Streptomyces venezuelae: one gene and its partner. The protein of the gene in region 1 interacts with the protein of each later gene in a pairwise test. Links are inferred from orthologs where the notes say so. Each region holds a gene or a part of one and is shown on either strand. Other genes may lie near its edges. The genes, in order: DEJ49_RS06560 and panC.

What was found.
Region 2: the proteins of DEJ49_RS06560 (region 1) and panC interact in binary tests that used the Escherichia coli proteins (3 or more experiments, as listed by UniProt). The link is inferred for Streptomyces venezuelae from one-to-one orthologs.

The regions. Positions count from the first base shown.
Region 1 is NZ_CP029191.1:1,476,689-1,491,635, reverse strand. What follows is about bases 4,360-7,069. They hold DEJ49_RS06560 (NUDIX hydrolase), read right to left. Parts: upstream 6,128-7,069; coding sequence 5,591-6,127; downstream 4,360-5,590. Other genes in these bases: DEJ49_RS06550 (TetR family transcriptional regulator), read right to left, coding at 6,973-7,069; DEJ49_RS06555 (SDR family oxidoreductase), read right to left, coding at 6,206-6,976; DEJ49_RS06565 (YidH family protein), read right to left, coding at 5,151-5,543; DEJ49_RS06570 (DUF202 domain-containing protein), read right to left, coding at 4,822-5,154; DEJ49_RS06575 (NADP-dependent oxidoreductase), read left to right, coding at 4,360-4,587. Outside these bases: DEJ49_RS06600 (class I adenylate-forming enzyme family protein), read left to right, coding at 1-112; DEJ49_RS06595 (TetR/AcrR family transcriptional regulator), read left to right, coding at 134-730; DEJ49_RS06590 (acyl-CoA dehydrogenase family protein), read right to left, coding at 852-2,066; DEJ49_RS06585 (phosphotransferase family protein), read right to left, coding at 2,073-3,095; DEJ49_RS06580 (hypothetical protein), read right to left, coding at 3,223-3,519; more of DEJ49_RS06575, read left to right, coding at 3,652-4,359; more of DEJ49_RS06550, read right to left, coding at 7,070-7,629; DEJ49_RS06545 (DMT family transporter), read right to left, coding at 7,773-8,657; DEJ49_RS06540 (FAD-binding dehydrogenase), read left to right, coding at 8,882-10,537; DEJ49_RS06535 (hypothetical protein), read left to right, coding at 10,748-11,710; DEJ49_RS06530 (APC family permease), read left to right, coding at 11,791-13,356; DEJ49_RS06525 (gluconate:H+ symporter), read right to left, coding at 13,486-14,883.
Region 2 is NZ_CP029191.1:4,511,252-4,526,487, reverse strand. Bases 4,985-7,983 are described here. They hold panC (pantoate--beta-alanine ligase), read right to left. Parts: upstream 6,990-7,983; coding sequence 5,979-6,989; downstream 4,985-5,978. Other genes in these bases: DEJ49_RS20485 (Rossmann-like and DUF2520 domain-containing protein), read right to left, coding at 6,986-7,906; DEJ49_RS20495 (L-aspartate oxidase), read right to left, coding at 4,985-5,923. In the rest of the region: DEJ49_RS20525 (BlaI/MecI/CopY family transcriptional regulator), read right to left, coding at 1-390; DEJ49_RS20520 (hypothetical protein), read right to left, coding at 612-791; DEJ49_RS20515 (hypothetical protein), read right to left, coding at 806-1,462; DEJ49_RS20510 (hypothetical protein), read right to left, coding at 2,086-2,286; DEJ49_RS20505 (type III pantothenate kinase), read right to left, coding at 2,401-3,207; nadC (carboxylating nicotinate-nucleotide diphosphorylase), read right to left, coding at 3,207-4,205; more of DEJ49_RS20495, read right to left, coding at 4,208-4,984; DEJ49_RS20480 (threonine aldolase family protein), read left to right, coding at 8,054-9,238; DEJ49_RS20475 (hypothetical protein), read right to left, coding at 9,195-9,422; DEJ49_RS20470 (DUF5937 family protein), read left to right, coding at 9,681-10,787; DEJ49_RS20465 (response regulator transcription factor), read right to left, coding at 10,784-11,455; DEJ49_RS20460 (sensor histidine kinase), read right to left, coding at 11,491-12,693; DEJ49_RS20455 (SAM-dependent methyltransferase), read left to right, coding at 12,800-13,831; DEJ49_RS20450 (NADH-quinone oxidoreductase subunit D), read right to left, coding at 13,796-14,959; DEJ49_RS20445 (PH domain-containing protein), read left to right, coding at 15,015-15,236. UniProt on the Escherichia coli protein: Catalyzes the condensation of pantoate with beta-alanine in an ATP-dependent reaction via a pantoyl-adenylate intermediate.

The DNA of each region.
Region 1 (14,947 bases):
CGCCGCGTACAAGTATCCGCGCGAGGTCGAGGTACTGGAGGAGTTGCCGAAGACGACAAGTGGGAAGATCCTCCGGCGGGAACTGCGTTCCCGCCCGACCGACAGCAAGTGACGCGAAAGGCAGGTGGCGGCAGTGGCCAGAACGACGGACGGTGACGGGACGCCCGTCCCGCAGCGACTCCTCGCCGCCGCCACCAGGCTCTTCGCCGACCAGGGCTACGACCGGACGTCGGTCCAGGAGATCGTGGAGGCGGCCGGGGTCACCAAGGGCGCGCTCTACCACTACTTCGGCTCCAAGGACGACCTGCTCCACGAGGTCTACGCCCGGCTGCTCCGCGTCCAGCAGGAGCGGCTCGACGCCATCGCCGACGCGGACGCGCCGGTCGCCGACCGGGTCCGCGACGCGGCGGCGGACGTCGTGGTCAGCACGATCGACAACCTCGACGACGCGTCGATCTTCTTCCGCTCCATGCACCACCTCGGCCCGGAGAAGAACAAGCAGGTCCGGGCGGAGCGGCGCCGCTACCACGAACGTTTCCGGGCCCTGATCGAGGAGGGCCAGGAATCGGGCGTCTTCTCCAAGGCCACCCCCGCGGACCTGGTGGTGGACTACCACTTCGGCTCCGTCCACCACCTGTCCACGTGGTACCGCCCGGAGGGCCCGCTCTCCCCTCAACAGGTGGCGGACCACTTGGCCGACCTCCTCCTGAGGGCCCTGCGGGCCCCCTGAGGGGCGCGGGGAACTGCGCGAGCGGCCCCGCCGGGCCGCACCCGCCGTAGGACCTGCCGCGGCAGACGCGACCGCGCCCCGGTGGGGGCTGAGCGCGCAGTTCCCCGCGCCCCTGAGGTCGCTACACGTACCGCTTGAGTTCGCGGCGGGCCAGCGATCGCAGATGAACCTCGTCCGGGCCGTCCGCCAAGCGCAGCGTCCGCGCCGCGGCCCACAGTTCGGCGAGCGGGAAGTCCTGGCTGACGCCGCCCGCCCCGTGCAGCTGCACCGCGCGGTCGAGGATGTCCACCACCGCGCGCGGCGTCGCGATCTTGATGGACTGGATCTCCGTGTGCGCGCCCTTGTTGCCGACCGTGTCCATCAGCCACGCCGTCTTCAGGACAAGGAGGCGCAGCTGCTCGACGGCGACGCGCGCGTCCGCGATCCACTCCTGCACGACGCCCTGCTGGGCGAGCGGCTTCCCGAACGCCGTACGCGACACGGCACGCCGGCACATCAGCTCGATGGCACGCTCCGCCATGCCGATCAGCCGCATGCAGTGGTGGATGCGGCCAGGACCGAGCCGCGCCTGCGCGATGGCGAAGCCGCCGCCCTCCTCGCCGATCAGGTTCGACACGGGGACGCGGACGCGGTCGAAGACGACCTCGGCGTGACCGCCGTGGTAGTGGTCCTCGTACCCGTACACCCGCATGGCGCGCCGGACTTCGAGCCCGGGGGTGTCGCGCGGGACGAGCACCATCGACTGCTGGCGGCGGATGTCGGCGCCCTCGGGGTCGGTCTTGCCCATCACGATGAAGATCTTGCAGTCGGGGTTCATGGCCCCGGAGATGTACCACTTGCGGCCGCTGATGACGTAGTCGTCGCCATCGCGCTCGATGTGCGTCGTGATGTTCGTGGCGTCGGAGGAGGCGACGTCCGGCTCGGTCATCGCGAACGCCGAGCGGATCTCCCCGGCGAGCAGCGGCTCCAGCCACTGCTTCCGCTGCGCCCCGCTGCCGAACTGCGCGAGCACCTCCATGTTGCCGGTGTCGGGCGCGGCGCAGTTCAACGCGGTGGGCGCCAACTGTGGCGATCGACCGGTGATCTCGGCGAGCGGTGCGTACTGGAGGTTGGTGAGTCCGGCACCGTGCTCGGCATCGGGCAGGAACAGATTCCACAGCCCCTGCCGACGCGCCTCGGCCTTCAACTCCTCCACCACGGCGGGGGTGTCCCACGGCGAGGCGAGCGCGGCGCGCTGCTCGTCGGCGACGGCCTCAGCGGGGTAGACGTGGTCGTCCATGAAGGCGAGCAGCTTGCCGCGCAGTTCCTCGGTACGCGCGTCGTATGCGAAGTCCACGGCGGCTCAGCCTTCCTGGAGGGTCGTCAGACCGTGCTGGATGAAGACGGGCACGAGCTCGCCGATCCGGTCGAAGCCCGCACCGACCGTCTGGCCCAGCGTGTAGCGGTAGTGGATGCCCTCCAGGATCACGGCGAGCTTGAACCACGCGAACGCCGTGTACCAGGAGACGGCCGACACGTCGCGCCCCGAGCGCGCGGCGTACCGCTCGATCAGCTCGGCCGGGTCCGGGTGGCCGGGCGCGCCCGCGGTGGTGCTGACGGGGGAGTCGGGCACCTCCAGCTTCGCGCTGTACATCACGAGCAGGCCCAGGTCCGTGAGGGGATCGCCGAGCGTGGACATCTCCCAGTCGAGGATGGCCTTGATCCGGTCGTCGTCGCCTATGAGGACGTTGTCCAGGCGGTAGTCGCCGTGGATGACGGTGGGCGCGGGGGAGTCGGGGAGCGAGCGGCCGAGCGCCGCGTGCAGCTCGTCGATGCCGGCGAGCTCGCGGTTGCGGGACGCGTCGAGCTGCTTGCCCCAGCGGCGCAGCTGCCGGTCGAGGAAGCCCTCGGGCCGCCCGAAGTCGCCGAGCCCGACGGCCGCCGGGTCGACGGCGTGCAGGTCGACGAGGGTGTCGACAAGACCGAGCACCGCGTCACGGGTGCGCTCGGGGCCGAGCGGCGCGAGCTCCTCGGCGGTGCGGTACGGGGTTCCGTCCACGAACTCCATGACGTAGAACGGCGACCCGATGACGGCTTCGTCCTCGCAGAGCAGCACCGGCGCGGGCACCGGCACGTCCGTCGGGTGCAGCGCTGCGATCACCCGGTGCTCGCGCTTCATGTCGTGCGCGGTGGCGAGGACGTGGCCCAGCGGGGGGCGCCGGACCACCCAGCGCGCGGTGCCGTCGGTGACGGCGTACGTGAGGTTGGACCGGCCGCCCTCGATGAGCCGGGCGGAGAGCGGGCCGCCGACCAGGCCGGGCCGCTCGCGGTCGAGGTGGCCGCGCAATTGGTCGAGGTCGAGGCCCGGCGGATGGTCTGAGCTCATCTTCGCTCCTGATCGGCATGGTGGTGGCGTGCCACTGCTTGCTGGCTGCCCTACATGATGCCGACCAGTCGGTATGCCGTCCAGAGGCTACCGCGCCCCGTCGTGGGGCGCGGGCCGGGCGGAGCTCTCAGTGGTCGTCCCAGTGCCCGTCGTGCGACGCGTGCCGGTGGCCGTCGTGCAGATAGTCGACGTGGTCGCCGTGCGTCACGGAGTCGTGGCCGCAGCCGTCCCCGTGCTGGTGGTCGTGGCCCTGGTGGGCGGTGTGGCCGGTCGGGTCGCACTCGTCGTAGTGGTCGGTGTGCAGACGGTGCATGTGGCCGTCGTGCGCGTAGTCGACGTGGTCGCCGTGCGGCACCTCGGGGTGGCCGCAGGCCGGGCCATGGACGTGGTCGTGCACGGGGTGTTCGTGGTGGAGGGTGGTCATGACGCGCACCTTCTCGGGCTCCGGGGGAGGGTTGACCCTCTCAGGCTAGCCCCCAATGCCCGCTTATTTCCCATATGCGATCCTTGTCAGCCTCGACGATGTTTCTCCCGACCTCCGCGAAGGCGACCCCTCATGAAGGCGATCAGTTACCGCAGCTACGGCGGGCCCGAAGTCCTCGAGTACGGAGAGGTGCGCGACCCCAAGGTCGGCCCCGACTCCGTCCTGGTGAAGGTCCGCGCCGCCGCAGTCAACCCCGTCGACTGGAAGTGCAGGGAAGGGCACCTCGACAGCCTCCTGGACCCGGTCTTCCCCGTGATCCCCGGCTGGGACGTCTCCGGCGTGGTGGTCCAACCGGGCGCCGCGGCACCGGAGTTCGCGGTGGGGGACGAGGTCATCGGCTACGTACGCGAGGACTTCCTCTCCCGCGGCACGTTCGCCGAGTACGTCGCCGCGCCGATCCGCACCTTGGCCCGCAAGCCGCGCAACCTCACGTTCGAGGAGGCCGCGGGCCTCCCGCTCGCCGGCCTGACCGCGTACCAGGTCGTCAACCAGGCCCTCGAGGTCACCGAGGGCGACGTCGTGCTCTTGCACGCGGCGGCGGGCGGCGTCGGCTCGATCGCCGTGCAGCTGGCCCGGCACGCGGGCGCCCGCGTCATCGGCACCGCGAGCGAACGCAACCACGACTACCTGCGCGAGCTGGGCGCCGAGCCGGTCACCTACGGAGAAGGCCTGGTGGACCGGGTCCGCGGACTCGCCCCGGAGGGCGTCGACGCGGCGTTCGACACGGTGGGCGGCGACACGCTGAAGGCGTCCGCGGAGCTCCTCTCACCGGGCGGCCGCCTTGCGTCCATCGCGGACGGCGGGGTGATCGGCCTGGGCGGCCACTACTGCTTCGTACGCCCCGTCGCCGAGGACCTCCAACGCCTCTCCGAACTCGCCGAACAGGACGTCGTGACCGTCCACGTCGACAAGACGTTCCCGCTGGAACAGGCGGCGGAGGCACACCGCCTGAGCGAGGAGGGCCGGACCAGAGGCAAGATCGTGGTCACGGTGGAGTGGGGCGACTGACGCGCCCACACCGCCCGAACAGCCCGCTCCGGGAGTTGGAGCCGGCCCGCACCCGCGCACGAGACGGGAGGGGACGCGGGGGTATGTGCGCACGGAGCACCGAGCACACGGAGGCACCCGGAAACATCGGACCCCGCCGCAGGGATGGCGAGTACGCACATACCCCCGCGGCCCCGCACCCACAACCGAACCCGAGGCGCCCCAGCCGCACCTAAAACCAACCCCGAAGCGCCCTCAGAGCAGCATCACCACCGCACACACCGCCAGCGCCACCGTGCACAGCGCAGCGACCCGCGCCGCCCGCAGCGACATCGTCCGCGGCCGGGCCACGGTCAGCGTGACCATCCGGCGGTGGGCCACCACCAGGAACCCGAGCCAGAGCAGCAGGCACAGCGCACACGCGAGTACCCCGAACGCCGTGGCCCCGTCGTGCAGGACCGCGCGGGCGCCGAGCACCGCCGCCACCGTGCACGACAGAGTCGTACGCCGCCACGCCAGACGGGTGCGCTCCGGCTGAAGACCGGGGTCACGGACCCGCGCGGACCCCCGCCCCGCCCCCTCCGTCACCCCTCCCACCCGAACAGCACGACCACCACCATGGCGACCGCGACCACCGCGACGGCCAGGCTCAGCACCGTCGGAAAGCGGCTGGACGGCAGATCCTCGCCGCGCCGCATGGCCCGCTCGCAGCGCACCCAGTGGTTGACGGCGCGCAGCGAGCAGAGGACACCCGAGGCGAGCAGCGCGAGCGCGAGCCCGATCCGCCACCCCCAGCGCAGATCCGGCAGGAACTGGTCCACGGCGAAGCCGCCGCCGATCAGCGCGAGCGCGGTGCGCAGCCACGCCAGGAAGGTGCGCTCGTTGGCGAGGGAGAAGCGGTAGTCGGGGGTGTCGCCGTCCTCGCGAATCCGCTCGGGCGCGAACCACAGCTTCAGGCTCTGTACGAAATAGCTCACGGCCGCACCATAGGCCGTGTTGATCAAGCCCCGTCGAACCCCGTCGGTCACACCGCGCGGAAGGCCCTCAGCCGGTGGTAGGCGTCGAGCCCGTCCGGCACCCACTCCCACTCGTCGAGCCGCCGCGCCAGTTCGTCCTCCGTGACGAAGGCGTGCCAGGCGACCTCCTCGGCCTGCGGCCGCACGGGCAGCTCGCAGCGGACTTCGTAGAGGTAGGACCACCAGGACTTCCCGGCGCCGTCGTCGTACAGGAACTTGAACAGCGGGGTGGGCCGCGGCAGTCCACGCACGCCGAGCTCCTCCTCCGCCTCGCGCAGCGCCGCGTCGTCGTAGGACTCCCCGGCTCCGACCACGCCGCCGACGAACATGTCGTACAGCGAGGGGAAGACGAGCTTGGTCGGGGTGCGGCGGTGCACGAAGACGCGCCCCTCGGCGTCGCGCGCCAGGATGAACGTGCAACGGTGGCGCAGCCCGCGCGCGTACGCCTCACCGCGCGGGGCCGAGCCGACCACCTCGTCGTGCTCGTCGACGATGCTGATCATCTCTTCACGGGGGTCGGGCGCGGGCCCGCTGCCGACAGTCATGCACCCCATCCAACCCCACCCCCATCCAACCTCGCCCCCACCCGACCCCACACCGCCGAGCCAGGCCCGCCGCCCCGATCACTGCCCCATGACGTACTTCACCGTCGGCCCCGCCGTCCAGCCGCCGTCGACGGCGAGCTCGGCGCCCGTGACGTAGGAGGCGGCGTCGGAGAGGAGGAAGACCATGGCGCCCGCGATCTCGTGCGGCTCGCCGACCCGGCCCATCGGGGTGTTGGGGTAGTTGCCCTCGCCCTTCTCGATGCCGACCTGGGCGGTCATCGGGGTGTACGTCATGCCGGGGTGGACGGAGTTGACGCGGATGCGGGCCGTGCCGAGCTCCACCGCGCCGATCTTGGTGAGGCCGCGCACGCCCCACTTGGACGCGCCGTAGCCCGCGGTGAGGGCGAGGCCCATCAGGCCGGCGGCGGACGAGATGTTCACGATGGAGCCGCCCCCGGCCTCCTTCATGGCGGGCACGACGGTCTTCATGCCGATGAAGACGCCGGTGAGGTTGATGTCGAGGACCTTGCGGAAGTGCTCGACGGACTCCGACTCCAGGAACTGGCCGGTGGATATCCCGGCGTTGTTCACCAGGCCGTGCACGCCGCCGAACTCGGTGACGGCCAGGTCGACGACGCGCTGCCAGTCCTCCTCCGACGTCACGTCGTGGTGCGCGAACCGGGCGCGCTCGCCGAGCTCGGCGGCGGTGGCCTCGCCCTCGTCGGCGAGGACGTCGGTGAGGACGACGTTGGCGCCCGCCACGACGGCCTGGCGGGCGGCCTCCGCGCCGAGGCCGCGCGCGGCGCCGGTGATGATGACGGTGCGGCCGGTGAGGTCGTGCTGGCTCATGAGGGGTCTCCAGGGGTGGGGGTGGGATACGGGGCCCGCAGCAGCGCTGCGGTGGTGGCGACGAGGTCGGCCAGGAAGACGTCCTCGCCGGTCAGGGGGGTGGCGCCGACCAGGTACTGGCGCGCGCGGTCGCCCAGCGCGGCGCCGACCAGCGTGAGCGCGAGGTCGAGCCGTTCCAGCCGGATCGGCTCGGGCAGGCCGGGGGCGAGGTCGACGAGGCAGTCCTCGATCCGCCCGATCAGCGTCCAGTAGACGGTGCCGTCGAGGGTGGGATGCGGGGTACGGGTGCGGACGCCGCTCTCGTGGCTGAGCTGGGCGGAGATCCGCAGACAGCGGCGCCCGCGCTCGGTGCGGAGCTCGGTGGCCTCGGTGCGGACGAGGGCGGTGAGGAGTCCGTGCAGACCGATGTCGTCGCCCGCGCGGGCGAGCTCGTCGGCGAGGACCTGCTCGGTGCGGTGCTGGCGGGCGGCCATCACGGCGTCGAGGAGCCCGGCGCGGGAGCCGAAGTGGTACTGCACGGCGGAGGGGTTGCTCTGCCCCGCGATCCGCACGATGTCCCGCAGCTGGGCCCCGTCGACGCCCTGCGCGGCGAACACCTCTTCCCCGGCACGGATGAGCTTCTCCCGGGTCTCGGGACCTGAAGTTCTGGCCATGGACCGATACTAATGCTGCCCATTATTAAAAAGCGAGCGAAACGGGATCTGTGGTCGCAGCCCGTCAGGCAGGTGTTTCGACCCGTCCGGCGTTCGAGGACGAGCCGGGCGAAGCCGGCGATCGACGGTGCCTCGGTCGGAGGTCAGCCCCTCACGCTGACGGAGAGGACCCGGTCAGCCCCCGGCAAGGCAGGGTGCAACCCCAGCAGCACGACCCCCACCACGATCGCCGCGAGCCCCGCCGCCTCCCAGGCGAGCGCCCCCGTGTCCGCGCGCAGCCGGTCGCCGAGGAAGCCGACGCCGCACGCGATGCCGGCCAGCGGCTGCGTGGCCGTCAGCGCGGGCAGCGACATCCGCAGCGGCGCCGTCTCGAACGCGCTCTGCACGAGGACGAGGCCCACCACGCCGAGCACGAGCACCCCGTACGGCTGCCACCCGCCGAACAGCTCCCCGAACCCGCCCTCGGAGAACCGCTCCCCGCTGACCCGCGTCAACGCGTCCTGCACCCCGTACAGCAGCCCGGCCGCGACCGCGAGCAGCACGGGCGCGGCGCGGAGGCGGGACTTCTTCGCGTACGCCGTCAGGAGCAGCGCACCGCCGACCATCACGCCGACGATCAGCCAGTGCCGCGCCGGATCGGTCACCGCCTCGCCGCCCCGCGGCTCGCCGGCCACGATGAACGCCGTGACGCCGCCCGCGAGCAGCGCGAGCCCCGCCCAGCCCTGGCGGCCCAGTGGCTGCTTCGTCCGGCAGCGGGAGAGGCCGAGGGCGAAGAGCAGGTTCGTGGCGAGGAGCGGCTCGACGAGTGAGATCTCCCCGCGCCCGAGGGCGACCGCGCCGAGGGCCATGCCGCACACCATCAGGCCGATCCCGGCGAGCCACCGCGGCACCCGCACCAGGTCGAGGAGCAACCGCGGCGAGAGGAAGTCGCCCAGCGGGGCGTGGCGCGCCGCGTCCTGCTGGAGGACGAAGCCGAAGCCGAGGCAGCAGGCGGCGCCGACGGCGAGGACGAGAACCAGGACCGACACGTCACGCACCAGACAGACGAAGCGGAGGGGGCAGGGGATCAGGCCGACGATAGCCGCCCCCCGCACCCGGCGCGCCCTCTCGCTTGACGAACTCCCTCGCCCTGTCGGTTGACGTCCGTCACTCCGCTATCCAGGATCTGACCTGAGCGCGAGATGACCCACCAGTAACGTTGCGGGCCCACTCCGGACCCGGTCCGGGACCCCTGTCGAGGAGGACGACCTCAATGGCGTACGACGCAGATGTGATCGTGATCGGGGCAGGGCTCGCCGGACTCGCGGCGACCGCGGAGCTCGTCGACGCGGGCCGCCGGGTCATCCTCGTCGACCAGGAGCCCGAGCACGCGATCGGCGGTCAGGCGCACTGGTCCTTCGGCGGTCTGTTCTTCGTCGACTCGCCCGAGCAGCGGCGAATGCGGATCAAGGACTCGCACGCGCTCGCGCTCCAGGACTGGATGGGGACGGCGGCGTTCGACCGTCCGGAGGACCACTGGCCGCGCAAGTGGGCGGAGGCGTACGTCGACTTCGCAGCCGGCGAGAAGCGGTCCTGGCTGCACGGGCAGGGCGTGCGGTTCTTCCCCGTCGTCGGCTGGGCGGAGCGCGGCGGTTACGACGCGCAGGGCCACGGCAACTCGGTGCCCCGTTTCCACATCACCTGGGGCACGGGCCCGGGGCTGCTCGCGCCGTTCGTGCGCCGGGTGCGGGCCGGGGTCGCGCGCGGCCTGGTCCAGCTGCGGTTCCGGCACCGCGTCACGGGTCTCACGCGGAGCGCGGGCAGCGTCGACACGGTCTCCGGCGAGGTGCTCGAACCGTCGGCCGTCGAGCGGGGCGAGGCCAGCAGCCGCGTGGTGACCGGCGACTTCGAGTTCCGGGCCCAGGCGGTGATCGTCACCTCCGGCGGCATCGGCGGCAACCACGACCTCGTCCGCGCCAACTGGCCCGAGCGGCTCGGCACCCCGCCCCAGAAGATGATCTCCGGCGTCCCCGCCCACGTGGACGGCAGGATGCTCGGCATCGCCGAGGACGCGGGCGCGCACCTGATCAACCGCGACCGCATGTGGCACTACACCGAGGGCATCCAGAACTGGAACCCCATCTGGGACCGGCACGGCATCCGCATCCTGCCGGGCCCCTCCTCGCTCTGGCTGGACGCGCGCGGCGACCGGCTGCCCGTGCCGCTGTTCCCCGGATTCGACACGCTCGGCACCCTCGAACACATCATGAGGACCGGGCACGACTACACGTGGTTCGTGCTCAACCAGCGCATCATCGGCAAGGAGTTCACCCTCAGCGGTTCCGAGCAGAACCCCGACCTGACGGGCAAGTCCGTGCGCGGCGTCATCGACCGGGCGCGCTCCGAAGTGCCCGGCCCCGTCAAGGCGTTCATGGACCACGGCGTCGACTTCGTCGTGGAGAAGGACCTGGGCGCCCTCGTGCGCGGCATGAACGCCCTCACCGAGAAGCCCCTCATCGACGAGGACAGCCTGCGCCGCACCATCGCCGCCCGCGACCGCGAGATCGCCAACCCCTTCACCAAGGACCTCCAGGTGACGGCCATCCGCGGCGCCCGCAAGTTCCTCGGCGACCGGCTCATCCGCGCCGCCGCCCCGCACCGCATCCTCGACCCCAAGGCGGGCCCGCTCGTCGCCGTCCGCCTCAACATCCTCACCCGCAAGACCCTCGGCGGTCTGGAGACCGACCTGTCCTCGCGCGTCCTGACCGAGGGCGGCCAGCCGCTCCCGGGTGTGTACGCGGCCGGGGAGGCCGCCGGATTCGGCGGCGGGGGAGTGCACGGCTACCGCTCGCTCGAAGGGACCTTCCTCGGCGGCTGCCTCTTCTCGGGCCGCACGGCGGGCCGCGCCGCCGCCCGCGCGGTGAAGTGAGCGCGGTCCGAGTGTGCGTCGAGCGTGGATCCAGTGTTTCTCCAGTGCGGGGTGGTAAGAGAGTTCGCCCAGGTGGCGGGTGAAGTCTGCACATTCTGAGATGAGTTGGTGAAGGCGCTGAGACCACCGGGCCTTGACGTGGAGCAGTGCCTACCGCTTTGCTGTGCGTGATCATCCGTACGCAAGCCGCCTCGGGGAGGACGTCCCGCGGTGCCACCACCCCCGCCCCCACTGGGCCGCTCCCGCAAGAAGGCCGCCGGGCACGCCTTCGACGCCGCACTCGACGACGCCGAACTCGTCGCCGCGCGCGCGGCCTTGGCGCAGGGCCGCTGGACCGAGGTCCGCGCGCTGCTCGCCGCCACCGGCGACGACTGGGACCGCAGGGGACACCGCGTCGACGTCCTCGCACAGGAGCCCACCACCACCGCGTGGGCGCGCGACTGGCGGCTCGCCGAGCCCGAGAGCCACGACGCCGAGGTGCTGCTCGCCTTCGCCGCCGTGCACAAGGCGCTGCGCGGGAAGGAACGTTCGGGCAAGGTGCGCGAGCGGTGCCGCGAGGCCGCTGCCCGCGTGCCCGCCGACCCCACCCCGTGGCTCGCGCTGCTCATCCTCGAACGCGCGCTGGGCCACGAGGAGGACGTCGTGCGCCTCTTCGACGAGATCAGGCACCGCCACCCCGAACACCACCACGCCCACCACCTGATGGTGGCCCGCCTCGCCGAGCGGCGCCCCGGCGCGGGCCAGGACCCGATGCACGAGGTGTACGACTTCGCGTCCTGGGCCGCCGAGCAGGCCCCCGCCGACTCGCCGCTCGCCGTCCTGCCCGTCGTCGCGCACGCCGAGCGGTACCGCGTCCTCGCCCACGCGGGCCTCGAATCCGCCGACCCCGCCGCGTCCGGGCACTGGGTCGGGCGCCGCGCCCGCGGCGTCATGAAAGCCGCCTTCGACTGGTGGCTGGAGTGGGAGACGCCCGACGAACCGGGCCACCCCCGCTGCCACGTCGACCTCAACTTCCTTGCCCACGCGAAGTCCTGCGAGGGCAGGGCGGCCGAAGCCGCCGCGCTCTTCCACCGCATCGGACGGCACGCGACCCCGGCCCCCTGGTCGTACCCGGACCGGGATCCGTACGCGGCGTTCACCGCCGCACGGGCCGCCGCGTTCGGCTCGGCCTGAAGCCTGAAGCCTGAACCTGAAGCTTGCAGTCTGAAGCACTCACCGAACCTCTGAAGAACCTCCGAAAGGACCACCGCGCCATGGCGACGGGAAGTTCGAGCCCGAGCGGCACAAGATCCACCGGCGACCCAGCGGGCGCCACCGGGATCAGTACGTACAAGGGAGAGGAGCAGGCGCTCCGCGCGGGCCGGCTCGGCACCGCGGGCCTGCTGCTCTCCGTGCTCGCCGCGACCGGGCCCCTGATGGTCGTCGCCGGCGTCATGCCCACCACGTACGGCGTGATGGGCATCGTCGGACAGCCGCTCCTCTTCCTCATCCTCGGCGTCGTCCTCGCCCTCTTCAGCCTCGGGTACGCCGAGATGAGCCGCCACGTGCACAACGCCGGCGCGTTCTACGCGTACATATCCCGCGGCCTCGGCGGCACCGCGGGCGCGGGCGCCGCGCTGGTCGCGCTCGTCGCCTACAGCGCCCTGCAGGCGGGCCTGTACGGGCTGCTCGGCTTCGAGGTGTCCGGGCTGCTCCAGACGTACTTCGAGGTCGAGGTCGCCTGGTGGATCCCGGCGCTGGTCACCGTGGCCCTCGTGGGCGTCCTGGCCTGGATGAAGATCGACCTCAACGCGCGCGTGCTCGGCGTGCTGCTCCTCATCGAGGTGGCGCTCGTCGTCATCTTCGACATCGCCGCCGTCGTCGACCCGGCCAAGGAAGGCCTGTCGCTGCACGCGTTCAACCCGGACACGCTCACCGGCGCGGGCGTGGCCACCTCGCTCTGCTTCTGCATCGCGGCCTTCACCGGCTTCGAGCAGGCCCCCGTGTACGCGGAGGAGACCAGCCGCCCGCAGGTCGTCGTCGCCCGGGTGATGTTCTTCGCCGTCGGCTTCGTCGCCGTCTTCTTCGCGCTCAGCTCCTGGGCGCTGACGGTCGCGGCGGGCCCCTCCGGCATCGTCCCCGCCGCACAGGAACAGAGCGCGGGGCTGCTCTTCGGCCTCACCGAGTCCCGGCTCGGCGGCACCTTCACCGACGTGCTCCACGTCCTCTTCGTGACCGGCATGTTCGCGGCGATCCTCAGCTTCCACAACGTCGTCGCGCGGTACGCGTTCGCGATGGGCCGCGAGGGCCTGCTGCCCGCCGCGTTCGGCCGCACGAACACGTCCACGGGCGCGCCGGGCACGGGCTCGCTGCTCCAGACCGTCGTGTCCGTCGTGGTCGTGATCGGCTTCGCCCTCGCCGACGACGGCAAGGCGGGCGACCCGACCGCCCCCGTCCTGCACCTGTTCACGTGGGGCGGCAACATCGGCGCGCTCGGCGTGATCCTGCTGATGGCCACGGCGTCCGTCGCCGTCATCGTCTTCTTCGCCCGCAGGGGCGCGGCCCGCGCCCAGGCCTGGCGCATCGCGGCCTCCGCGCTCGCCGCGGTCGGCCTCCTGGTCATCGCCGGCTACACCGTCAAGGACTTCGACGTCCTGGTCGGCGCGGGCCCCGACTCCACCCTGAGCTGGGCGCTTCCAGGGATCATCTTCCTGGCGGCGGTGATCGGCGTCGTCTACGGGGCGATCCTGCGGGCCAGGAACCCGGAGGCCCACGCGAGGATCGGACTGGGCAACGAGGCGTTCCAGCTGGAGAAGGCGTCTTCCTCGCCGGGGGCGTAAGGGTCCCACGGGGCTCGGTCGATCACCGGCTCCGCCGAGTTCGTCCTCAATCGCCGGACGGGCTCAATGATCTGCGGCCGCGCTGGAATCTCCAGCGCGGCCGCAGTCGTTCCGGTGGTCCCAGGCGTGCTAAATGATCAGGGACAGCAGCAGCACCAGGCCGCCCGCCACCACGGAGATGATCGTCTCCATGACGGACCAGGTCTTGATCGTCTGCCCGACGTCCAGGCCGAAGTACTCCTTGACCAGCCAGAACCCCGCATCGTTCACGTGCGAGAAGAACAGCGAGCCCGCACCGATGGCGAGGACCAGCAGGGCCGTGTGCGAGGTCGACATGTCCGCGGCCAGCGGAGCCACCAGGCCCGCCGCCGAGATCGTCGCCACCGTCGCGGAACCCGTCGCGAGCCGGATCGCCACCGCGATCAGCCAGGCCAGGAGCAGCGCCGGGATCGACCAGTCCTTGGAGAAGTCCAGGATCATCTGGCCCACGCCCACGTCGATGAGCGTCTGCTTGAAGCCGCCGCCCGCGCCCACGATCATCAGGACGCCCGCGATCGGGGCGAGCGACTTCTCGACGGTCGTCGAGAGCCGGTCCTTCGTGAACCCGGCCGCGCGGCCCAGCGTGAACATGCCCACGATCACCGCGGCGAGCAGCGCGATCAGCGGCGACCCGATGACATCGAAGACCCGCTGCACGGTGGCCTCGGGGTCGTCGATCACGATGTCCACCAGCGCCTTGGCCAGCATCAGGACGACGGGCAGCAGCACGGTGGCCACCGTCGCGCCGAAGCCGGGTCGCTTCTCCAGGTCCTCCGAGGGACGCTGCGGGATCATCTTCTCGGGGGCGGGGACGTCCACCCAGCGCGCCGCGACCTTCGAGAACAGCGGCCCGGCGATGACCACCGTCGGGATGGCGACGAGGACACCGAGCGCGAGCGTGACACCGAGGTTGGCCTTGACCGCGTCGATCGCGACGAGCGGACCGGGGTGCGGCGGGATGAGCCCGTGCATCACGGACAGACCGGCGAGGGCCGGGATGCCGATCCGCATCAGCGAGTAGTTGCCGCGCTTGGCGACCATCAGGACGACCGGGATCAGCAGCACGATGCCGACCTCGAAGAAGAGCGGCAGGCCGATGACGGAGGCGATGAGCACCATCGCCCACGGCATGGCGCGCCCGCCCGCCTTCGCGAGGATCGTGTCGACGATCTGGTCGGCGCCCCCGGAGTCCGCGAGCAGCTTGCCGAGGATCGCGCCGAGCGCGATGAGCACGCCCACGCCCGCGACCGTCGAGCCGAGCCCGGCGGTGAAGCTGGCGATGGCCTTGTCGAGCGGGGCACCCGCGAAGGCGCCGAGCGCGAGCGACCCGACGGTCAGCGCGAGGAACGCGTGCAGCTTGAACTTGGTGATGAGCAGGACGATGACGGCGATGCCCGCGAGGACGGCGATCCCCAGCTGGGCATGGCCCGCCGAGGTGATCGGCTCGACGGACTCCGCTGCCAACATCTCGACGCTGAGATGGGTCACGGTGCTTCCTTGTACGAGGGTGCGGGGGGCGCCCCTTCAGGGGCGCGGGGAACTGCGCGACCAG
Region 2 (15,236 bases), 3.0 Mb from region 1 along the record:
TTGTGCGGGTTCGGAGCGTTGCGCGACTTCGGGGCCTTGGACGATACGCATCGCGTCGCTCAGCGCTTCCCGCTGTTCCGCCGACATCATGCCGAAGAAGGCGACGAGTGCGGCGGCGGGGTTGTCGCTCCGCGACCAGGCTTCGTTCATCAGTGCGGCTGCGTAGGCGGCACGAGTGGAGACCGCCTCATATCGATAGGCGCGGCCTTCCGCTTCGCGGCGCACCCAGCCCTTCTGATGGAGATTGTCCAAAACGGTCATCACGGTGGTGTACGCGATGGACCGTTCCTCCTGAAGGTCTTCCAGGACTTCTCGAACGGTCACGGGGCGGTTCCACTTCCACACCCGCGTCATGACTGAGTCTTCGAGTTCTCCCAATGGACGAGGCACAGCAGAACAATAGTGGGAGACGTCACTATTGGCGTGATGCGTGAGGGACGTGGCGTACGCCCAATTTCTGGAACTTCCGCAACAAAAAGGGCGTACGACTCGAAACGCGCGCGGGTCGTACGCCGGGGGCTGCCGCCGGGATGGGGTGTGGGGTGCTGCCGGGTGCTGCCTTGCGGGGCCGTGCTTGGCCTTGCGAGGCCGTGCGTGCCCGTGCCGGTGGGTCAGGCGCTGCCGGTCTTCGGGGTCTGCCGGACGGCTTCGGCGCGGGAGATCGCGGCGTCCACGGCCGCGTCCTCCTTGGCCTTGTTGGCGCCGCCCTGGGTCTTCACGATCGTCACGATGAGCCCCGTGAAGAACACGGCCATCACTACGGGGGGCACGAGCGCGGAAACGTAGTCCATGCCCTCCAGAGTAGCTAGCCCGCGACGAGCTGGTGCGGCGGGTCCGCGGGCGCGGCGGGCGCGGTGGGCCCTCCGGGTGCTCCGGGTGCCTCGGGCCGCCGTTTGGGCGGGAAGACCTCGGCGGGGGTGGGGACGGGGCGGGGTGGGGCGGGGGCGTGGGCGGGGCGCTCGGCGGGCTGCCGGGGTCCGGGGGCGGCGGCGACTTCGGTCCCCGCCCCGCCGGGGAGGGCGAGAAGGCGGGTGCGGGAGGCCGGGATGGGGAGGGGGGCCGGGGTGGCGGGGGCGGTCACGGGGACGGCTCGGCCCGCGAGGCGGGCGCGGACGGCTCGCTCGGCGATGACGCGGCTGCGGTCGAGCAGTGCGGCCGCGGTGGGGTTGCCGCGGAGGGCGCGCAGGGCGGCGAGGTCGTCAGGGGTCGGCTGGTAGCCGCCGCCCAGGACGTCGTCGAGGAGGGCGAGGTAGCCGGCGGCGGTGCCGGGCAGGGCGGCACGGTAGCGGGCGAGGTCGGCCACGAGAAAGGCGCGCAGCCTGGCGCCCTCGCGCACGGCTTCGTCGACCGATTCGGCGAGCCGGAGGCAGTCCTGGACGTCCTCGTCGCGGACGGGGCTGGGGTGCAGGGCGAGGCCCAGGGCGCGACGGAGCACTCGCAGCTCTTCCGCGCTGAAGGCCATGCCGCCCCGGGATCCGTATGGCGTGGGCATGGACTGACGATACGCGCCAATCGGACAAAATCCGCTTAACGCCAATTCGGGCGGGTCGCCTTGGGCGGGGTTCGCTTCGGGTCCGTCTGTGGGTGCGGGGCCGCGGGGGTATGTGCGTACTCGCCATCCCTACGCCCCGCCCGACATTCCCGACCGCCATGGCTGGCTCGGTGCTCCGTGCGCACATACCCCCACGTCCCCTCCGCGTCTCGTACGCGCCTGCGGTCCGGTAGGGGCGGGGGGCAACGACCACCGGGCCCACCGGATGCTGAGGCTCCGCACCCACCCTGCCGGTGGGCCACGACAGACACCCAACCCACCCCACGCCAGTGGGTACTGCGCCCCCACCCACCCCCACCCCCTGCCCCACCCGAGTGAGCACAGCTCCCCACCCACCCACCCGCCCCTACCCCCGCCGGACGTCGCGGGGCAAACGGGCGGGTGGGTGGGGAACATCCGCCGCGAAGCGGCGGGGGCGGTGCTCCTACCCGCACGGGGCGTCGCGGGGTGAACGGGTGGGTGGGTGGGAGTTATCCGCCGCGGAGCGGCGGGGCTGGGGCTCCTGCCCGAGCAGGGCGCCCCGCCCGGGAGGGTTAGTCCGCGCGGCGGCGGGCCAGGGCGTAGGCGACCGCGCCGATGCCGAGCGCGGCGACCGCCACGACGGCGAGCCAGGGGAGAACCCCCGCACCGGCCCCCGCGAGGGGGGACGGGGAGGGCGACGCCGCGTACGCCACCGGCGCGGAGCCGACAAGCACCGCCCCCAGCGCCACAACGCCCATCCACAGTCGTTTCACGTGCCTCATCCGCTCCAGCCCGCCCCACACCCACTCAAGTCCCCGTCCAGCGCAGACTCTTGCAGAAGCGGAGGCGTAGTGCACACAGGCCGAGCACCAATCGGCGGCAATCGGTCAACTACGGGCAACGTTCCGCTCGTAGACGAGCCGAAGCCCGATCAGCGTCAGCCACGGTTCGTGCTCGTCGATGACCGACGCCTCGCCGAGGACCATCGGCGCGAGACCACCCGTGGCGATGACCGTGACGTCGTCCGGGTCGCCGCCCGCGCCCGCCAGTTCGCGGGCCATCCGGTTCACGACCCCGTCGACCTGCCCCGCGAAGCCGTACAGGATGCCCGCCTGCATGGCCTCCACCGTGTTCTTGCCGATGACGCTGCGCGGCCGGGCGAGCTCGATCTTGCGGAGCTGGGCGCCTCGTACGCCGAGAGCCTCCACGGAGATCTCGATGCCGGGGGCGATGACCCCGCCCGCGTACTCCCCGCGCGCGGACACCGCGTCGAACGTCGTCGCCGTGCCGAAGTCGACGACGATCGCCGGTCCGCCGTACAGCTCGACCGCCGCCACCGCGTTGATGATGCGGTCGGCGCCGACCTCCTTGGGGTTGTCCATGAGGATCGGGACGCCGGTCTTGATGCCGGGCTCGACGAGGACGGCGGGCACGTCTCCGTAGTAGCGCCGCGTGACCTCGCGCAGTTCGTGCAGGACCGAGGGGACGGTCGAGCAGATGGCGATGCCGTCGATGCCGTCGCCGAGCTCGTCGCCGAGCAGCGGGTGCATGCCCATCAGGCCGTTGAGGAGCACGGCCAGTTCGTCGGCGGTGCGGCGCGCGTCCGTGGAGATGCGCCAGTGCTCGACGATGTCCTCGCCGTCGAACAGGCCGAGGACGGTGTGGGTGTTGCCCACGTCGATGGTGAGGAGCATCAGTCGCGCACCGCTTCTCGCAGGTCGAGTCCGATGTCGAGGATCGGGGACGAGTGGGTGAGGGCGCCCACCGCGAGGTAGTCGACGCCCGTCTCGGCGTACGCGCGGGCGTTCTCCAGGGTGAGGCGGCCCGAGGACTCCAGGAACGCGCGGCCGTCCACGAGGGCGACGGCCTCCGCCGTCTCGCCGGGCGTGAAGTTGTCCAGGAGGATCAGGTCGGCGCCCGCGTCGACGACCTCGCGCAGCTGGTGGAGCGTGTCGACCTCGACCTCGATCGGCACCTCGGGGAACTGCTCGCGTACCGCCTTGAAGGCCTGCGCCACGCCGCCCGCGGCGACCACGTGGTTGTCCTTGACCAGGGCCGCGTCGGCGAGCGACATCCGGTGGTTCACGCCGCCGCCCATGCGGACCGCGTACTTCTCCAGGGCGCGGTAGCCCGGCGTGGTCTTGCGGGTGTCGCGGACCTTCGCCTTCGTGCCGTCCAGGGCGTCCGCCCACGCGCGCGTGGCGGTCGCGATGCCGGAGAGGCGGCACAGGATGTTCAGCGCGCTGCGCTCGGCGGTGAGCAGGTCACGGGTGCGGGTGGTGACGCTGAGCAGGACGTCGCCGGCCGCGACGCGGTCACCGTCCTCGACGTGCCGCTCGACCTCGAACTCCTCCTCGCACACCACGGAGATGATGGCTTCGGCGACCCGCAGGCCCGCGACGGTGCCCGCCTCGCGCGCCGCGAAGTCGGCGGTGGCGACGGCGTCCTCGGGGATGGTGGCGGCCGTGGTGACGTCGACACCGCCGGCCAGGTCCTCCTCGATGGCCATGTGCGCGATGTCCTCGATCTGCACGGGATCGAGCCCTGCCTCGGTCAGGAGCTGTACGAGCGCGGGGTCGAGGCCGCACTCCATGGGGTCGTAGGCGTCGTCACCGCCGCAGCCGCAGGCGTCGCCGCAGCCACCGCCTGCGGCTGAGGGGGCGGCGAGGGGGAGGTCGTCGGGGGTGCTCACGGTCACTGCTCCTGGGGACTGGGACGGGTCGGAGGGAAGTCGTGGGTCTCGGTCGTGTGCGCCGCCAGCGTCCTGTCCGGATTGAGGCGTACGACGATGTGGCGCCGCCAGGCCGCGTCGTCGCGGTCGGCGTGGTCCTCGCGCCAGTGGCAGCCGCGGGTCTCCTCACGGCGCTGGGCGGCGGCCACCAGGACGCGGGCGACGCACAGGAGGTTGGTGGTCTCCCAGGTGTCGACGCCGGGCTCGGCCGTCTTGCCGTGCTCCGCGAGCGCGCCCGCGGCCTCGGCGTGGACGCGGGCCAGCTGCGCGGCGGTCTCGGTGAGGGAGGCGGCGGAGCGGAGAACTCCGGCGCCTTCGCTCATGACGCGCTGGATGGTGAAGCGGGCCTCGGCCGGGAGAAGGGGGTGCGTCGGGGTCCCGGGCGGGGTGACGGGCACCGGCACGCGCGCGTGGAGGGTGTTTTCCGCGTGGCGGGCCACGATGTCGTCGGCGATGCGCTCGGCGTAGACGAGGCCTTCGAGGAGGGAGTTGGAGGCGAGGCGGTTGGCGCCGTGCACGCCGGTGCAGGCGACCTCCCCGCAGGCGTAGAGCCCCGGAACGGTGGTGCGGCCGTGCCGGTCGGTGCGGACGCCTCCGGAGGCGTAGTGCGCGGCCGGGGCGATGGGGATGGGCTCGGTGACGGGGTCGATGCCGTGCGCGCGGCAGGCGGCGAGGATCGTCGGGAAGCGGTTCTCCCACATGTCGGCGCCGAAGTGCCTGGCGTCGAGGAACATGTGGTCGGTGCCTTTTTCCTGCATGCGGCGCGTGATGCCCTTGGCGACGATGTCGCGGGGCGCCAGCTCGGCCAGCTCGTGCTGTCCGACCATGAAGCGCACACCGTCGGCGTCCACGAGGTGCGCGCCCTCACCCCGGACGGCCTCGGAGACCAGCGGCTGCTGGCCCTCGGCGTCGGTGCCGAGGAACAGCACCGTGGGGTGGAACTGCACGAATTCGAGGTCGGAGACCTCCGCGCCCGCGCGCAGGGCGAGCGCGACGCCGTCGCCCGTGGAGACGGACGGGTTGGTGGTCGCGGAGAAGACCTGGCCCATGCCGCCGGTGGCGAGGACGACCGCGGGGGCGTGGACGGCGCCCACGCCGTCGTGCTGGCCCTCCCCCATGACGTGCAGGGAGACACCGGCGGTGTGGCCGTCGGCGTCGGTGAGGAGGTCGAGGACCAGCGCGTTCTCGATCGTCGGTATGCCGCGCGCGCGGACCGCCTCGACGAGGGCGCGGGAGATCTCCGCGCCGGTCGCGTCGCCGCCCGCGTGCGCGATGCGGCGCCGGTGGTGGCCGCCCTCGCGGGCCAGCTCGATGGCGCCTTCGGAGTCCTTGTCGAAGTGGGCGCCGGTCTCGATGAGGCGGCGTACGGCACCGGGGCCCTCGGTGACGAGGGTGCGCACGGCCTCCTCGTCGCAGAGGCCCGCGCCCGCGACGAGCGTGTCGTCCAGGTGCTCTTCGGGTGTGTCGCCCTCGCCGATCGCCGCGGCGACGCCGCCCTGCGCCCAGCGGGTGGAGCCCGCGTCCAGGCGGGCCTTGGTCACCACGACCGTCCTGAGTCCCGCGGCCGCGCCGCGCAGGGCGGCCGTCAGCCCGGCCACTCCCGAGCCGACGACCACGATGTCGGCGTCGAGGGACCAGCCGGGGGCGGGCGCGTGCAGCCGTATGCCGGTGGCGCTCATGCGGGGACTCCGTTCGCGTGGACGGCTGCCGCGGCCGGGCCTGTGCGGTGCGCGCTCATACGGAGGCTCCGAACGTCAGCGGGATGTTGTCGATGAGGCGCGTCGAGCCGACCCGGGCGGCCACGGCGAGGACGGCCTCGCCGCGGTGGCCGGGGCGGACCTCGGTGAAGTCGGCGGGGTCCACCAACGCCACGTAGTCCAGCTCCAGCGGGGGGACCAGGCGGGCGGCCTCGTCGAGGACGAGGCGGGCCGCGGTGACGACGGCGGCGGGGCCGCCGGTCGCGGAGGGCTCCGCGGACTCCGCCACGGCGTGCGCGTCGGCCGCCGCGCGGGACTCGCCGATCTCGCTCAGGGCGACGGCACGCGCGCGTGAGGCGGGGGCGCTGGCGGCCCGTGCGCGCAGGGCCTCCTGGGCGGCGTGCCGGTCGCGTCCCGCGAAGAGGGCCTGGGAGAGGGCGAGGGCGGTGCGCCGCTCCTCCGGGGCGAGGTAGCGGTTGCGGCTGGAGAGGGCCAGGCCGTCGTCCTCACGGACGGTGGGGACGCCGACGATCTCCACGGGGAAGTTCAGGTCGCGGACCATGCGGCGGATCAGGGCGAGCTGCTGGGCGTCCTTCTGCCCGAAGAGGGCCACATCGGGCGCGGTGAGGTGCAGCAGCTTGGCGACGACGGTGAGCATGCCGTCGAAGTGCCCGGGGCGGGTGGCGCCTTCGAGGACGGTGCCCATGGGTCCCGCGCCGACGCGGACCTGGGGTTCGCCGCCCGGGTAGACCTCGTCCACGGAGGGCGCGAACACGATGTCCGCCCCGGCCTGTTCGGCGATCTTGATGTCGGCGTCGAGGGTGCGCGGGTAGCGGTCGAGGTCCTCGCCGGCGCCGAACTGGAGCGGGTTCACGAAGACCGTGACGACGACCTCGCCCTCGGGTCCCGCGACGCGGCGGGCGGCGCGGACCAGGGAGGCGTGCCCGTCGTGCAGGGCGCCCATGGTCATGACGACGGCGCGGCGGCCCGCACGCGCGCGCGTGCGGAGCGACTCGGCGGTGTGCAGGAGCGTGGTGCGCGTACTCATCGGCTCCCCCCTTCGGCTCCGTTGGAGAGCACTCCGAGGAGGTCCTCGGCGAGCTCGGGCTTGAGCAGGCCGTGGGCGAGGGCGCGGTCGGCGGTGGCGCGGGCCATCGCGAGGTAGCCCGCGACGGTCTGCGGGGCGTGCTTGCGCAACTCGGCGACGTGGGCGGCGACGGTGCCCGCGTCCCCGCGCGCGACGGGTCCGGTGAGCGCCGCGTCGCCCGAGCGGAGGGCGTTGTCCAGGGCGGCGCCGAGCAGCGGGCCGAGCATGCGGTCCGGGGCCGCGACGCCCGCGTCGCGCAGCAGATCCATGGACTCGGCGACCAGTGTGACCAGGTGGTTCGCGCCCAGGGCGAGGGCCGCGTGGTAGAGCGGGCGGTTCTCCTCGGCGATCCACTCGGGCTCGCCGCCCATCTCGATGACCAGGGCTTCCGCGGCGAGCCGCAGCTCCTCGGGGGCGGTCACCCCGAAGGAGCATCCCGCGAGGCGCTGGACGTCGACGGCGGTGCCGGTGAAGGTCATGGCGGGGTGCAGTGCGAGCGGCAGGGCTCCGGCGCGCAGGGCGGGTTCGAGTACCTGTGTGCCGTACCGCCCGGAGGTGTGGACGAGCAGCTGGCCGGGGCGCACGGCGCCGGTCTCGGCGAGGCCCTCGACGAGGCCGGGGAGCGCGTCGTCGGGGACGGTCAGGAGCACCAGGTCGGCGCGTTCGAGCACCTCGGCGGGCGGGACGAGGGGGACGTCGGGGAGCAGCGCGGCGGCCCGTCGCACCGACGTGTCGGACACGCCGGAAGCGGCCACGGGACGGTGGCCCGCGAGCTGCAGCGACGCGGCAAGCGCGGGTCCCACCCGGCCCGCTCCCACGACTCCCACGGTGAGCCTCGCGGGGCGGTCCCGCGGGTCTGGCTGATGCGATGCGTTCACGCGGCGGCGCCTTCCGTTCCAGTCCGCTCGGGGTACCGGACGATTTCTCGTCATGTTAACGCGATTGGTTGGCGCCGCGTCTTCGGCTGTCCACAGGCTGTGGTTATTCATATGACCGGTGAGCGGAGAACGGGTCATGCTCGGAGGATGCCCTCTGAAAGCGCAGTAGAAGAGCAGCCGGACTCGCGGGAGACGCCGGACGCGGACGAGATCCGGGCGGCCCGCCGCCGCGCCGCCGCCGTGGGCGCCGCCCGGACCTTGCACCGTTCCGTCCTGCACGTCCCGCTCACCGAGCGCCTGTCGGCGCTGGCCGCCGCGGCTCCCGACGTGGTCGGCCCCGAGGACCCCACCGACGTGTACGGCAACGCCGTCGTCGCCACCCTGGAGGGCGAGGTCGCCCGGCTGCTCGGCAAGGAGGACGCCGCGTTCTTCCCGACCGGCACGATGGCGCAGCAGGTCGCGCTGCGCTGCTGGGCGGCCCGTACGGGGAACGCGACCGTGGCGCTCCATCCCAGGGCACACCCCGAGGTGCATGAAGGGTCCGCGTTCTCCGTGGTCAGCGGGTTGCGGACGGTGCATCCGACGGACCAGCCGCGGCTGCCCGAGGCGGACGAAGTACGGTACTTCGAGGAGCCTTTCGGGACGCTGATGCTCGAACTTCCGCTCCGGGACGCCGGTTTCGTCCTGCCGCGGTGGGAGGAGCTGGAGGCGGTCGTGGCGGCGGCCCGCGAGAGGGACGCGGTCGTGCACTTCGACGGCGCCCGGCTCTGGGAGTGCACACCGCATTTCGGCCGGAGCCTCGCGGAGATCGCCGGTCTCGCCGACTCCGTGTACGTGTCGTTCTACAAGTCCCTGGAGGGGCTGAGCGGCGCCGCGCTGGCCGGCCCACGCACGCTCGTCGAGGAAGCGAGGGTGTGGCGCCACCGCTACGGAGGGCAGCTGTTCCAGCAGTTCCCCGTCGCGGTGTCGGCGCTCCTCGGCCTGAAGCACACGCTGCCCCGGCTGCCGGAGTACGTCGCCCACGCGCGCGTGGTCGCCGACGCGCTGCACGAGGGGTTCGCGGCCGCGGGCGTGCCCTGGTCGCGCGTGCACCCGGAGCGCCCGCACACCCACCAGTTCCAGGTGTGGCTTCCGTACGCCTCCGACGTACTGGACGAGGCCTGTCTCGGGCAGGCGGAGGAGACCGGCACGCTGCTCTTCGGGCGCTGGTTCCCGGACGGGCCGCCCGGCCTCTCGGTCACGGAGGTCACCGTGACCGAGGAAGGCCTCAAGTGGACGGCCCATGGCGTCAGGGAAGCGGTCGCGGAGTTCGTACGAAGGATCCCCGCGTGAGGCGGGCCAGGGCGGCGCGGACCCGGCCGCGTGCGGGGCGTTCGGCCACGACCGCGCGGAAGCGGCCGTAGTCGCGGACTTCACGGACCGCCTGCCAGTCGTGCTGTCCGGGGGCGGGCGGGGTCGGTCCGCCGTGCTGCGCGGCGCGGTAGGAGTCGAGGAGGAACTGCTGGGTGACGCTCATGACGGATACCTCTCGGAATAAATAGTACTTAACGGACATCGATGGGCCGGTCGTGCCCTGCTCGGTCGTCGACGGTGACGGGTGGGTCGACGGGTGGGGTCGAGGGTGGGTGTCGGGGGCCGGTCACGGCGGCGCTGCCGTGCCTCCTGCTTCCCGATGACCACAAGCCTGCTCCTGCCGCCCCGTCCGCGTCGCGTCGATTGACGGCGCTCGTCAATCGACGGCCGCGCTGTCAGTGCGGAGGTGCACCATGGGGCCATGAGCGTGAGCATCGACATCAGCGGCCTTGCCCAGGAGCGGATCCACGTCGTGCCCTCGCCCCTGTCCGAACTCGGCATGTCGCTGCACGCCCTGTCCGAGCCGGGCCACCACCCGGGGCTGCAGGGCTGGGTGACGGCCGTGTCCACGCGCCTGGACCCCTGCCTCGCGGACCGCCTCTGCGAGGCCGACTTCCTGTGGCGCACGACGTTCTCCGACGTCTTCGCGCCCTTCGCGGGACTGCCGGGGCGGAGCGCGCTGCCGGGGGCCACGCTCGCCGAGGAGCTCGACCAGCTGGACAAGCTGAGCGACGAGCAGTTCGTGGACGCGGCCCTGGAGTTCACCTGCCAGTCGACGTACGCGGAGCCGGACCGCAGGCTCCTCGCCGACCCCGCCGTGCAGCGGCGCGCGCTGGACCTCGCCGCCGCGCGCGGCCCGCACCAGGTGCGGTTCACCAAGCGGCTCCTGGAGGATCCGCCGGTCGTCCGCGCGTGGTTCCGCACGCTCATGGAGGACTGCGACGAGGCCTTCTTCGCCGACACCTGGGCCCGCGTGCACCACCAACTGGCCGCGGACGCCCGGCACAAGACCGAGCTGCTGCGGCGCAAGGGGCTCGCGGAGGCCCTGAAGGCCATCTCCGGAGCGGTCTCCCTGGACGAGAGCGGTCAGGTCATCACCGTGGACAAGATGTCCGACGGCCGGACCACCACCGGCTCCGGCGGCCTGACGATCGTCCCGACGAGCCTCGGCTGGCCGCACCTGTGGGTGCTGCACCGCAAGGGCTGGCAGGCGTCGATCACGTACCCGATCAGCGCTCCCGGCCTCACCTCACCGCCCACCGTGGAGCAGCTGACCCGCCGCATGTCCGCGCTCGCCCACCCGGTGCGGATGCGCCTGTGCCGCCACCTCGCGCGCGGGGCGTACACCACGAGCGAGCTGGCCGACGCGCACGGCATGACGGCGCCGGAGATATCCCGGCACCTGAGCGTCCTGAAGAAGGCGGACCTGATCACCACGCGCCGCAGGGGGCGCTATGTCCAGCACCAGCTGGACATCAGCGTCGTGTCCCGCCTGGGCAGCGACTTCATCGAGGGCGTGCTGCGCTAGGAAGCGCCCCCGGCCCGCACGAGCCCCGTCTCGTACGCGAGGACCACCACCTGCACCCGGTCCCGCAGGTCCAGCTTGGTCAGGATGCGTCCGACGTGCGTCTTCACGGTCGCCTCCGACAGGACGAGCCGCGCCGCGATCTCGCCGTTCGACAGGCCCTGCGCGACCAGGATCATGACCTCGCGCTCGCGGTCCGTGAGGCGCTCCAGGTGCTTGTGCTGCGGCTGCCCGCCGGCGTTCGGCAGCATCGGCGCGAAGCGGTCCAGGAGCCGCCTCGTCGTGGACGGCGCGACCACCGCGTCACCGCTGTGCACGGACCGGATCGCGGCGAGCAGCTCCCCCGGGGGCACGTCCTTGAGCATGAAGCCGGACGCGCCGGCCTTCAGCCCCGAGAAGGCGTACTCGTCGAGGTCGAACGTGGTCAGGATCAGGACCTTCGGCGGGTTGGCGTCCTGGCAGATGCGCCGGGTCGTCTCCACGCCGTCGAGCTTCGGCATGCGGACGTCCATCAGCACCACGTCGACCTCGGTCCCGCGCAGCACCTCCAGCGCCTCCACGCCGTCGCCCGCCTCCGCGACGACATCCATGTCCGGCTGGGCGGCGAGCACCATCCGGAACCCGGTGCGCAGCAGCACCTGGTCGTCGACGAGCATCACGCGGATCGACATCAAGGGTCCTTCCGAAGGGCTGTGGGGTGGTGTGCTCAGTGTGCGGGTTTCAGCGGCAGCAGCGCACTGATCCGGAACCCGCCGCCGGGACGGGGCCCCGCGTCGAGCGTGCCGCCGACCATGCCGACCCGCTCGCGCATGCCGATCAGGCCGTGCCCGCTGCCGTCGGCCCCGCCGTCCTCGTACAGCTCGTGCGGGGCGCCCTTGCCGTCGTCCTCGACCAGCAGCCCGAGGCCGTCGTCGAAGTAGACCAGACGCACGCTCGCCCCGGCGTTCTCACCGCCGTGCTTGCGGGTGTTGGTGAGGGCCTCCTGCACGATGCGGTACGCGGTGAGCTCGACGCCGCTGGGCAGGGGGCGCGGGGTGCCCTCCACCTTGTAGTCGACGGGCAGGCCCGCCGTACGGACCTGCTCGATGAGGTCGTCGAGCTGCTCGACGTCCGGCTGCGGGACGTACTCGCCGCTCTCCTCGGGCTCCCCGGTGCGCAGCACCCCGAGCAGCCTGCGCATCTCCGCGAGCGCCTGGCGGCCGGTGCCCGAGATGGTCTCCAGGGCCTTCTTCGCCTGGTCGGGGGCGGTGTCCATGACGTACGCGGCGCCGTCGGCCTGGACCACCATCACGGAGACGTTGTGCGCCACGACGTCGTGCAGCTCGCGGGCGATCCGGGCCCGCTCGGCCGCCACCGCGACCTTCGCCTGCGCCTCGCGCTCCTTCTCCAGGCGGTCGGCGCGCTCCTCCAGCTGTGCGAAGTAGGCGCGGCGGGTGCGGATGGAGTCGCCGAGGACCCAGGCGAGCGCGAAGGGCACGATCTGGAACATCGTGAGCAGGACGAGCCCGACGGTGTCGGTGTTCTCCGTGGGCCAGCGCATCATCGACAGCGGGGCCGCGCACAACCCGCCGACCAGCGCGAACCGCGAGGCCCAGCGCGCTCCGTCGGCCGCCGCGGTGTAGACGATCACCAGCATCGCGAAGTTCGCGGGCATCGTCCCCACGTCGAAGACGAGCTGGAGGAAACCGAGGACCGCGGCGAGCACCAGCATCTTCTCGGTGGCGCGGCGGCGCAGCGTCATCACCAGGGCGAACCCGAGGGCGATGGGGATCGACAGGGCCTGCGGCTCGCGCCCTGCCCCCTCGGCCATGGACACCAGACCGATCCCGGAGATCCCGAGCAGGACGAAGGCCCAGAAGCCGTCGACCCATGTCGGGTGTCTGCGGAGGAAGTCATAGAGGCGCTGCACGTAACCCAGCGTAGGCAGGCCATCGGCGCCCTTGGGTCAACCGAAGGTCCGATCCGTAGCAGGTACATGTACTCCCCAAGGTGGAGGCCCGCTTAGCCTGCGGGCTGTGACGAACGACAAGGAAGTGCTACGGACGACCGCGCCGCGCGGCTGGCGCGAGGCCACGGAGACGGCTCTGTACGGCCCTCAGGGCTTCTATCGCCGCCCCGAGGGCCCGGCGGGCCACTTCCGCACGTCCGTGCACGCCTCGCCCCTCTACGCGGGCGCCGTGGCCCGTCTGCTGACCCGCCTGGACACGGCACTCGGTCACCCGCACGAGATGGCCTTCGTGGACATGGGGGCGGGCCGCGGCGAGCTCACCGCGGCCGTCCTCGCCGCGCTCCCCCCGGATGTGGCGGCACGCGTGCGTGCGTACGCCGTGGAGCTCGCGGAGCGCCCGGCGGACCTCGACCCGCGCATCGAGTGGCGGAGCACTCCGCCGGCCGGAGTCACGGGCCTGCTGTTCGCCAACGAGTGGCTGGACAACGTCCCCGTGGACGTCGTCGAGGTGGCCGCCGACGGCGTGCCGCGCCGCGTGCTCGTGGACGAGGAGGGCAGCGAGACGCCGGGCGACCCCGTGGCGGGGCCGGACGCGGAGTGGCTGGCGCGCTGGTGGCCCCTCGACGCCGAGCCCGGCCTGCGCGCGGAGATCGGGCGCCCCAGGGACGAGGCGTGGGCGGCCGCCACCGCGACCCTGACGCGCGGCCTCGCGGTCGCCGTCGACTACGCCCACACCCGGGACACCCGGCCGCCCTTCGGGACGCTGACGGGCTTCAGGGAGGGCCGCGAGACGGCCCCCGTGCCCGACGGCAGCCGCGACATCACGGCACATGTGGCGCTGGACGCCTGCGCGGCGGACGGCGCCGCGCTGCTCACCCAGCGGGCGGCGCTCGGCGCGCTGGGCGTGAGCGGCGGCCGTCCGCCCCTGACGCTCGCCTCCACCGACCCGACGGCGTACGTACGGGCCCTCACGCGCGCGGGAGAGGCCGCCGAGCTCACCGCGCCCGGCGGACTCGGCGACTTCGGCTGGCTGCTGCAGCCTGTCGATGTCGCCCTGAGCGCCCTACTTGTCGATGTCGCCGACCACGAAGAACAGTGACCCCAGGATCGCCACCATGTCCGCGACCAGCTGCCCCGGAAGCAGCTCGGTCAGCGCCTGGATGTTGTTGTACGAGGCCGAGCGCAGCTTGAGGCGGTACGGGGTCTTCTCGCCCTTGCTGACGAGGTAGTAGCCGTTGATGCCGAGAGGGTTCTCCGTCCACGCGTACGTGTGGCCCTCCGGCGCCTTCAGGACCTTCGGCAGGCGCTGGTTGACCGGCCCCTGCGGGAGCTCGGCGAGCCGGTCCAGGCAGGCGTCCGCGAGGGCCAGCGCGTTGTGGGTCTGCTCCAGGAGGCACTCGAAGCGGGCCAGACAGTCGCCCTCCTCGCGCGTGACGACCTTCAGCGTGTCCTGGAGCTCGCCGTACGCCAGGTACGGCTCGTCGCGGCGCAGGTCGAAGTCGACTCCGGAGGCGCGGGCGATGGGGCCGCTCACTCCGTAGGCGTGTACCGCCTCCGGACTGAGGACGCCGACGCCGCGCGTACGGCCCCGGAAGATCTCGTTGCCGAGCACCAGACGGTCGTACACGTCCATGCGTGACCGCACCGACGCGACCGCCTCCCGCGCGCGGGTGGTCCATCCGGCGGGCAGGTCCTCCTTGAGGCCGCCCACGCGGTTGAACATGTAGTGCATGCGGCCGCCGGAGATCTCCTCCATCACGTTCTGGAGCTCCTCGCGCTCGCGGAACGCGTGGAACACCGGGGTGATGCCGCCCAGTTCGAGCGGGTAGGACCCGAGGAACATCAAGTGGTTCAGTACACGGTTCAGCTCGGCGAGGAGCGTGCGCATCCAGACGGCGCGCTCCGGGACCTCCATGCCGAGCATCCGCTCCACGGCCATGACGACGCCCAGCTCGTTCGAGAACGCCGAGAGCCAGTCGTGGCGGTTGGCCAGCATCACGATCTGCCGGTAGTCCCGCGCCTCGAAGAGCTTCTCCGCACCGCGGTGCATATAGCCGATGACCGGCTCCGCGTGCTGGATGCGCTCGCCGTCCAGGACCAGGCGGAGGCGGAGCACGCCGTGCGTGGACGGGTGCTGGGGGCCGATGTTGAGCACCATGTCGGTGCTCTCGGCCGCTCCGCCGACGCCGAGCGTGGTCTCCGTGGTGGTCTCCGTCGTGGGACTCATGGCCACAGTCTCTCGCACGAGCCGCCGTGTCAGCGGCGCTACGTACGCTTGGGGCATGAACACGGGGACAGCGGGGCCGGAACCGGCACGGGAGCGGACCGAGCCGGTGTGGACGGGACTGCCGAGGGGGCTGCTGCGACTGCGGCGGCTCCTGCTGGTGGTCTGGCTCGTGCCGCTCGCGGCGGCCGTCGGGATCCCCCTCGGCCTGTTCGTGGGGCCTGCGTGGGCCGCGTTCGCGCTGGTGCCGCTCGCCGTCGTCGCCTGGGGCTGGCCGGTG